2 regions of the Peribacillus sp. B-H-3 genome follow, and region 2 is predicted to be linked to the other one. Evidence: riboswitches for the same ligand, from Rfam matches in the RefSeq annotation. Region 2 holds a riboswitch; the other holds the start of a gene.
What was found. A riboswitch is a leader RNA that binds a small molecule or an ion and turns the genes downstream of it on or off. The one in region 2 is predicted to bind lysine.
Positions count from the first base shown of each region.

Region 1: linked by a shared signal. The riboswitch ahead of ACN6MY_RS20755 (aspartate kinase) and the one ahead of ACN6MY_RS22570 (amino acid permease) in region 2 are both predicted to bind lysine.

Region 1 covers NZ_CP183879.1:4,154,017-4,158,710, forward strand. Annotated here, with positions in the region: gene sdhA (succinate dehydrogenase flavoprotein subunit) at 1-352, opposite strand, end outside; gene ACN6MY_RS20745 (succinate dehydrogenase cytochrome b558 subunit) at 405-1,013, opposite strand; gene ACN6MY_RS20750 (YslB family protein) at 1,375-1,827, shown strand; gene ACN6MY_RS20755 (aspartate kinase) at 1,954-3,186, opposite strand; lysine riboswitch at 3,316-3,492, opposite strand; gene uvrC (excinuclease ABC subunit UvrC) at 3,563-4,694, opposite strand, start outside.
Region 2 covers NZ_CP183879.1:4,517,067-4,521,760, reverse strand. Annotated here, with positions in the region: gene ACN6MY_RS22575 (D-alanyl-D-alanine carboxypeptidase family protein) at 1-162, opposite strand, end outside; gene ACN6MY_RS22570 (amino acid permease) at 665-2,113, opposite strand; lysine riboswitch at 2,197-2,378, opposite strand; gene ACN6MY_RS22565 (LacI family DNA-binding transcriptional regulator) at 2,515-3,474, opposite strand; gene ACN6MY_RS22560 (FtsW/RodA/SpoVE family cell cycle protein) at 3,728-4,694, shown strand, end outside.

The sequences.
Region 1 (4,694 bases), 360 kb from region 2:
CTCCGAATCTTCTGAAATCTAGCAAGCCTTCAGGAGTACGGTTAAACATAACACCCATGCGGTCAAACATATGAATGATGGAAGGCGCCGCTTCACACATTGCCTTTACCGGAGGCTGGTTTGCCAGGAAGTCCCCGCCGTATATTGTATCGTCGAAATGGACTAAAGGAGAATCTCCTTCACCCTTTGTATTTACTGCACCATTGATTCCGCCCTGGGCGCATACAGAGTGGGAACGCTTAACAGGAACCAATGAAAATATGTCAACCTGCTGTCCGTGCTCTGCCGCTTTGATTGTTGCCATTAAGCCGGCCAATCCGCCGCCAACGACTATGATTTTACCTTTACCCAAACTTGCTCACTCCTTCATTTCGAACTGTCAAGCTATATATCTGTCATTTTCTTTATACGAATGCTAGAATGGCTCTTACACCAATATATGAAATTAAAACGAAGATTACTAAAGTAACATAAGTAGAGATTCTCTGCGATTTCGGAGACACCGTAATGCCCCAGCTGACTGCGAAAGACCATAACCCATTAGAGAAATGAAAAGTAGTAGAAATGATGCCGACAATATAGAAAACTACCATAAATGGATTGGATAAAATATCACTCATCATGTTGAAATCTACTTCTGCACCCATTGCTGCCTGAATCCTGGTGGACCAGATATGCCAAACAATGAAAATCAGAGTGATGATTCCTGTTAAACGCTGAAGCATATACATCCAGTTGCGGAAAAAGCTGAATCTGCCAAGATTGTTTTTAGCTGTGAATGCAATATAAATTCCGTACACTGCGTGATAAATCAGCGGCAGGAAGATTAATACTGTTTCAAGAACAACCCTGAACGGCAGGTTTTCCAAAAAAGCCGCTGCTGAATTGAATGAATCCGGCCCCTTTGTTGCCATGTAATTCGTTATCAAGTGCTCCAATAAAAACAAACCAATTGGGATAACTCCAAGCAGTGAATGCAGCCTGCGATTCCCAAACTCCCGATTTTGTGCCACTAAGTGCCCCCCCCTTAATAATAAAGATCATGCAGATATTTTCTTCTACTTTTATCCAAAAATACAGTGAACAAAATTCTACACTATCCACAATGTTCTGACATGTACATTTTACTCCTACGATTTGGAAGCGTCAAGAAAACGGATACAATATTTCTTTTGTGAAATAGAGTTTTTTTTTTGAATATTCACCCATGAAACCTATTATATAACAACTGCCCTCTCTTGCTTTCTCCATGTATAACAATATTTCAAAATAATATAATTTATTTTTTCCATGAATCTATCTTTTTGATAAAATATACTGAATCATAATTAAAATTGTTTATAATGGAGATAGAGAAAAGAGGGGATATATACCATGAAAAAGAATAGTCCTGCTTTATTGGAAACCCTGCAAAACGATGAATTCCAGATCCCCGCATTTGGCTATGAGCTTATCAGGGAAATTTTGCTGCCTGATATCCTCGGCAAAGATTCCAAACAAATCATGTACTGGGCCGGCAAGCAATTAGCCAGAAAATTTCCGCTTAACGGAGTGGACGAAGTTATTGAATTCTTCGTTAGCGCAGGATGGGGCCAGCTTGAAATAGTAAAACAAACTAAAGACGAATTGGAAATGTCCCTCAGCGGCGAAATTATCGACAGGCGCCTTGATATCAGCCATGAATGCCATTTTGGACTTGAAACCGGATTTCTTGCAGAACAAATCAGCATGATCAAGAAATTTCACTCAGAAGCGTACGAAGAAACAAAACGGAGAAATAAAAAAGCGGCCTTTATCGTTAAATGGGATATCAAAGATCCCATTTAACGATAAGGTCATTCATGAAAAGGAGGTTCACCCATCTAAGCGATGCCTGCCGGGCATGGCCGGAAATTATTCCAGATGGGCGATCCTCTTATTTTTTTATCCTGACACATTCATGGAAGTTTTGCTTTATGCTTTTACCTGTGCAGGTTCATCAAGCCGGAATGCTTCATGAAGCGCCTCGACCGCTTTCACCATATCCTTTTGGTCCACAACCGTGGAAACCTTGATCTCCGATGTGCTCACCATTTTTATCACAATGCCATTCTGCGCCATGCACTCAAACATTTCTGCCGCAACGCCCGGGTTGGATACCATGCCAGAGCCCACAATAGAGACCTTTGAAAGGCCGCTTTCCGTTTCGACCCTGTCAAATGGCAGATTGTTTTTATTTTTCTCCAGTACATTCAGCGCCTCTTCCACATCATTGCTTTTAATGGAGAAAGTAAGGTTAATAGAATCCGTATCTGTCATGCTTTGAATAATAATATCCACATTAATGCGGTTTTTGGCCAGTGTTGTGAAAATGGTGGATAGTGTTCCTATATTGCCTGATAAACCAAAAATGGTTACGCGTGTAATACGATCTTCAAAAGCAATTCCTCTTACAATCAGATTTTGTTCCATCGATGCTTCCTCCTCAATGATCGTTCCTTTTTCCTGTTCCATGCTTGAACGTACTTCAAGCTGAATTTGATAATTTTTTGCAAATTCCACTGCTCTCGGATGCAGCACACCTGCACCGAGATTGGCTAGCTCGAGCATTTCATCATATGAAACGGACAGCAGCTTTCTGGCTCCTTTTATGTAACGGGGATCCGTTGTATACACGCCTGTTACATCTGTATAAATATCGCAGCGGTCAGCATGGAGGGCGGAAGCAAGGGCAACAGCCGTTGTATCAGACCCGCCCCTGCCAAGCGTCGTAATTTCCCCATCGGCATCCACACCCTGAAAGCCTGCAACAACAACGATTTTTCCTGCTTCAAGAGCCGCCTTCACCCTTGCTGTTTCTATATCCGAGATCCTTGCATTCGAATGGACGGCTTCTGTACTGATTCCCGCCTGCCATCCTGTATATGAAACAGCATCATAGCCTTTAGCCAATAATGCCATTGTTAAGTAGGAGATGGTAACCTGCTCTCCTGTGGATAAAAGCATATCCATTTCCCGTTTGGATGGAGCAGCTGAAATTTCTTTTGCCATGGAAACCAATTCATCCGTGGTTTTCCCCATAGCGGACACAACCACCACAACCTGATTTCCTCTTTCTGCTTCTTCAATGACCCTGTTTGCAGCATTTTGTATTTTTTCAATGCTTCCTACTGATGTGCCGCCAAATTTCTGAACGATTAATGCCATTATGCTGCACCCTCTCCGAATTTGTTTATCATCCTTAAGTACCTGTATAGCTTCCTGATTTTCAGACGCAAAAAAAGCAATGAGAAATATCTCATTGCTGTGAAAAACGTAGAAACAATACGCCTAGCACAGTGAGATAGCTCTCCAGAATTTTCATCCTGACAATCTGCCATTTATTCAATGTCAGACCAGCAAAACAAGTATTGAGCCTTGTTGTGCTTCGGCGATTTCCCCTTTCGCAGCCTTTCGCAGAAGCTCATCCTTCTCCCGGCTGTTACTCTTGAAACCCGCACCTCTATCAACACTTTAAAACAGTAACGTTTTAATCATGTAAAATTCACTATGATTATAGCACAGGAAATTCACTGCATCAACTTTATTCTTGCAATTTTCTAACGATTTCCTGAGCGATTTGGGCCGGAATTCCCGCTTCCCTGATTTCCTCTGCCGTTGCTTCCCTCATTTTCTTAACAGATCCGAAATGCTTCAGGAGCTGCTTCTTTCTCTTCTCCCCAATCCCGTCAATCTCATCAAGCAAGGACTGAAAGGCATTTTTTCCGCGGATCTGGCGGTGAAAGGTGATGGCAAAACGGTGGACCTCATCCTGTATCCGCTGAAGAAGGTAAAATTCCTGGCTTCTTCTGTCTAAAGGAACAAGCTCAAGGGGATTTCCAATCATCAGCTGTGAGGTTTTGTGCTTATCATCTTTAACAAGCCCGGCTAGAGGAACATCCAAGCCCAGTTCGTTTTCTAATATATCCCGCACACCGTCAACATGGCCTTTTCCTCCATCAATGATAATCAAATCAGGCAGAGGAAGCCCTTCCTTCAGTACCCGGGTATATCTCCGACGGACAACCTCCCTCATGGATTCGTAATCATCCGGTCCCTGGACGGTTTTAATTTTATATTTCCGGTATTCGCGTTTTTCCGGTTTTCCGTCAATAAAGACAACAAGAGCTGAAACAGGATTGGTTCCCTGGATGTTCGAATTATCAAATGCCTCAATCCTGTGCGGCGTATAAATGCCAAGATGCGACCCAAGGTTCTCCACAGCCTTGATGGTCCGGTCTTCATCCCGTTCGATCAAAGAAAATTTCTCCTGGAGGGCAATGCTCGCATTTTTGCTGGCAAGCTTTAAGAGATCCTTCTTTTGGCCCCTTTTCGGATGAAGAATCCTCACATCCAGCAAGCGGCCGGCAAGCTCAGCATCGACAGATTCCGGCAGCAGAATTTCCTTCGGCTTGAAATGGCTTGGCATTGCGTAGAATTGCCCAAGATATGTCAGCAGCTCCTGTTCCGGTTCATCATAAATCGGAAATAGGGAAACATCACGCTCAATCAACTTGCCCTGCCTGACAAAGAACACCTGTACACACATCCATCCTTTATCATAGGAGTAGCCAAACACATCGCGATCCGTGAAATCATGAGTCATCATTTTCTGTTTTTCCATCGTTACTTCAATATGGGCAATTTTATCGCGGTATTCCTTTGCTCTTTCAAAG
Region 2 (4,694 bases):
GCCGAATAGGATTTTTCCGGTTTTAGCATCCATTACAACGCCAGCACCGCTTGTGATGTCAGGAGCTGTTAGTGATGAAGCCTCTGAATGGGTTACAGAAGCCGAAAAAATGAAAATAAATGTGAAAAATAAGATGCGCAATGCGTTCATATATCTGTTCATGTCTCTTCTCCTGATATTTTTTAAATTTAATCCTTCACCATCATAAGGCAAAACGGGAGGGTGAAATGGCTGTGTCTCTGTTTATATTGAAATTGTAATCCTTCCTTAATGCCTCCTTAATATTTAAGGAGGATTCCCTCATAATATGAAGTATTTGGGATTTTTACGGAGCAGCCTTTTTTAGTCTTTGCCATTTGTGACCGATCTATTTCCGCTTATGTAAATTAAAAGCGGCGGTGCTTTTTATAAAGGCTGTTTTCGTAAACTTTGCTGCTATGGAAAAAGGTGGCTGATTTAACAATATGACTGCCTCACAGAACTCATTAAAAAACAACAAAAACAACATGTTTTAGAAGAGATCCAAGAAATAGACCGATAATACTTCTGCTTGCTAATGCCAAATAAAAAAGGAAAAGCATTCGTGTACAGCGCATGGCTGATAACGAATGCTTTTCCCTGTGTGATTTTAAAAAACATGATTGGATATAAAACGTCTTATTTATTAAAGTTCATTTTCAAAATCGCACTCTTTTAAAGGAACCATCTTTGTTTTGTACATGTATTTATGTCCAAGCCAGAATATAAGAAAAAGCGGAAGGCCGATATAGGAAACTAATGCACCGCTCCAGTTAATGGAACTGCCAGTGAAGGCTGTATAGTTTTGCCCTAAAATAATCACGATGCAAATGACCAAGGCAAAAAGCGGTCCGAATGGGAACCATTTTGAACGGTAGGGCAGTTCATTTAAATCTCTTCCCTGAGCCACATACGCTTTTCTGAAGCGATAATGGCAGATTGCGATTCCGACCCATGCGATGAAGCCTGACATACCTGATGCATTTAACAGCCAGACATAAACGGCTCCGTCTCCAAAGAATGTCGTTAAAAAAGCAAGTGTGCCGACAAGCGCAGTCACTATCAATGCATTTACCGGAACGCCTCTTTTATCGAGTTTTCCTAAGAAACGCGGCGCCTTGCCTTCGCGGGCCATATCCCATAGCATCCTTGTAGAAGCGTACATTCCTGAATTGCCGGCTGATAAGACAGCTGTCAGGATGATGGCGTTCATGACGGAGGCCGAGAATGCCAATCCAGCTTTTTGGAAAACTAATGTAAATGGACTGACAGCAACATTGCTGCTTAAAAGGCTGCTGTTGGTATAAGGGATAATGAGGGCGATCACCAGGATGGCCAGTATATAAAACAGAATAATACGCCAAAACACCTGACGGATTGCCTTAGGGATGGTTTTTCGCGGATTTTCACTCTCGCCCGCGGCAATTCCTAAAAGCTCTGTTCCCTGAAAAGAGAAGCCTGCTGCCATAAAGATGCCGAGGATGGTCAGGAATCCTCCATGGAAAGGAGCATCTCCGACTGTGAAATTTCCGAAACCAATGGCTTTGCCGCCCATAATTCCAAAAATCATTAAAGATCCGACAATAATAAAGATAATGACAGTTATTACTTTAATCAAAGAAAACCAAAATTCGGCTTCTCCAAAGCCCTTAACGGACAGATAATTTAAAAGAAACATGATAATTAAACAAATGCCGCTCCAAAGGCTTGAGGGGGAGTCAGGAAACCAGAATTTCATAATAAGCACTGCGGCGGAAAGCTCAGCTGCTATAGTGATTGCCCAGTTATACCAGTAGTTCCAGCCAAGCGCAAATCCGAACGCTGGATCCACAAATTTATTGGCATACACCCTGAATGACCCGGCTACAGGCATGAAGGCTGCCATTTCAGCCAGGCCAGTCATAAGGAAATACACCATAATGCCAATAGCTGCATAAGCAGCCAGTGCTCCGCCGGGTCCTGCTGTATGGATTGCTCCGCCGCTGGCTAAAAAGAGCCCTGTGCCAATGGTGCCGCCTAGCGATATCATGCTGAGGTGCCTTGCCTTCAGTCCTCTTTTAAGCTGGTTATTTTGGTTCTCAGCTTGCTTTGTCATGTATTACACTCCTTTAGATTTGGAAGAAAACACAAAAAACAGCCGTCGAAAAAGATCGACGGCTGTTATACCCGTGTAATCCTTCCGAAGATAGCTCCCCACGTTCAAAAAAACGTGACAGTGATGTTCCTGTTCGAAAACATCGCCAGAGTGGAAAAACAGGAATGATTCCACTCTTCGGCAGCTTATCCTTTTTAACGGAGTCTTTAATATTCACTGTATCTCGTCCGTTATACTGATATAAGCCGCGGCCTCTACCTCATCGGTTAATGAGGAATATTCAATTAAATCCGGCAGTGATGCCGGTTTGATATGTTAGCAGTATAAATGAGTTTTTGTGATTCCGCAATAGTTTTATTTTACCTTTCCTGGCGTTTACTGCGAAAAGCGGAAAGTGCAGCTTAAACTGATTTCCTCTCGATAAGTGAGTAGTCCAGCTTAACTTGTCTGGCTTCTTGGCTGCTAAGAAGCTCAAAGGAAGTTATTCCAATTTGTTCTAGCGGCAGTGAAACGGTTGTAATGTCCAGCATTTTTGAAATATAGTTATTGTCAAAACCAACAATTGCTAATTGTTCTGGTATTTGAATCCCTGATTTCCTTGCCGCAATCATACAGCCGGCAGCAGCTTCATCATTAGTGATGATCAAGGCATCTGGCCTGTTTTTCAGCATGCTCCATTTATGAAAAAGTTCTTCTCCGTCCTTCATGGTATAGCAGCCTTCAAATATCCAGTTTTCCTGGTACTCTGCATTGTATTTCTGGATCATATCTCTATATGCCTTAGTACGCTGGGAGCTATTTCTGCTGTTTTTTCTCCCAAGGCTGTAGCCGATTTTTTTATGCCCTTTTTCTGCTACATGCATGAGTGCGCAGGAAAAGGCAGCATAGTGGTCAATGCTAACCGATGAAAAGGCTGTCTGTGACGTATCTTCACACAAAATGATGGGCCCATACGACAGGTAGTCCTTTAATAGGGAAATATCGCTGCTTCTTGAGCAGATGATTACTCCATCAAGCTGTTTCATCTTCAGCATTTCCAGGGCTTCCTGTTCTTTTTCCTTTATATAATCCGTCTGGAAAATCACCAAATGGCAGCCGGCCTCCTGGGCCCTCTTAGAGATGCCTTCAATGATTCCCCCGTAGTAAGGGTGGTTGGAATATGGGCTGACAACTCCAATCAGATTGGTTTTCCCGCGGGAAAGGTGGACTGCATTTATATTCCTGGAATATTGAGATTCCTCAATAGCGCGCAGGACTGCTTCTTTTTTATCATTCCTTACATAAGGGTGATTATTGAGCACCCTTGAAACTGTTGTCACTGAAACTCCAGCGAGCTGTGCAATCTGCCGGATATTTGCCATTTTATCACCATTCTTTTTTTGCTCTTTCTCATATTTTACCTGATGTTAAAAGGCTCTGCCAGATAAGGGTTAATCAATCGGGTTTTTCTCTATTTTAAGAAACAATCATGCTCCCTTTAATCCAAAGGCAGGGATAAAAATAAGAAAAAATATCCAGGTCTATATATTGTTGAGATTTTGTCTGATTAAAGTATAATGAGAAGGTGTATTTTAATTGGATTATTTGCGTTGTCCTCTTTAAGGGAGAGTTATCATGAAATCAGAAAAAAATGGTTCCACACGATTAGATTACGGGTTGGCATTTATATTATTTCTTATGTTTATAGCTAGTGCTATTTCCATATACAGTGCACAGAAGTCAGGACAGTATCATGGCGAAAACTTTTTGTTAAAACAGATTGTCTGGTATGGAGTAGGCGCAGGATTTATTGCCGCTACCATCACCCTTGATTCTGATCAGCTAAAGAAAATATCCTGGTATACATATGGATTTGGGATTTTTCTCCTTATCTTACTCATAGTGGCACCTGAAAGCATAGCTAAGCCCGTTAATGGTGCTAAAAGCTGGTTCAAAGTTCCGGCAATGGGCTCTTTGCAGCCGTCGGAGTTCATGAAAATATTCCTGATTATGGCACTGGCGAATGTCAGTTCAAGCCATCATCTTAAAAATCAGGTCAAGACTATTCAGACGGATTTTTGGCTGCTCATTAAGCTCGGAATCGTAACACTCATTCCTTTGGCATTAATCATGCAGCAGCCTGACCTTGGGACATCTCTCGTATTAATAGCGATTTTATCAGGTATGGTTATTATTTCCGGAGTCTCCTGGAAAATTATCGTACCGATTTTTTCGGGAGTAGCGGCCTTTGGATCAGTTATCATTTATCTGGTTTTATGGCAGCCCAAAATATTAGATAAATATCTTGGAGTGAAGCAATACCAATTAGGCAGGATTTATTCGTGGATCGATCCTTATAATTATCAAAGCAATGAAGGCTTTCAATTAACAAAATCGCTATTGGCAATAGGTTCGGGACAGACGACAGGAAAGGGTCTGGACGGGCGCGAGGTCTATCTTCCCGAGGGCCATACAGACTTCATTTTCACCGTTATAGGGGAAGAGTTCGGATTCATCGGCTCGAGCATCGTTATCAGTTTATTCTTTTTGCTTGTTTATCACATTACGAAAATAGGCATGGATACCAAGAACAATTTCTATA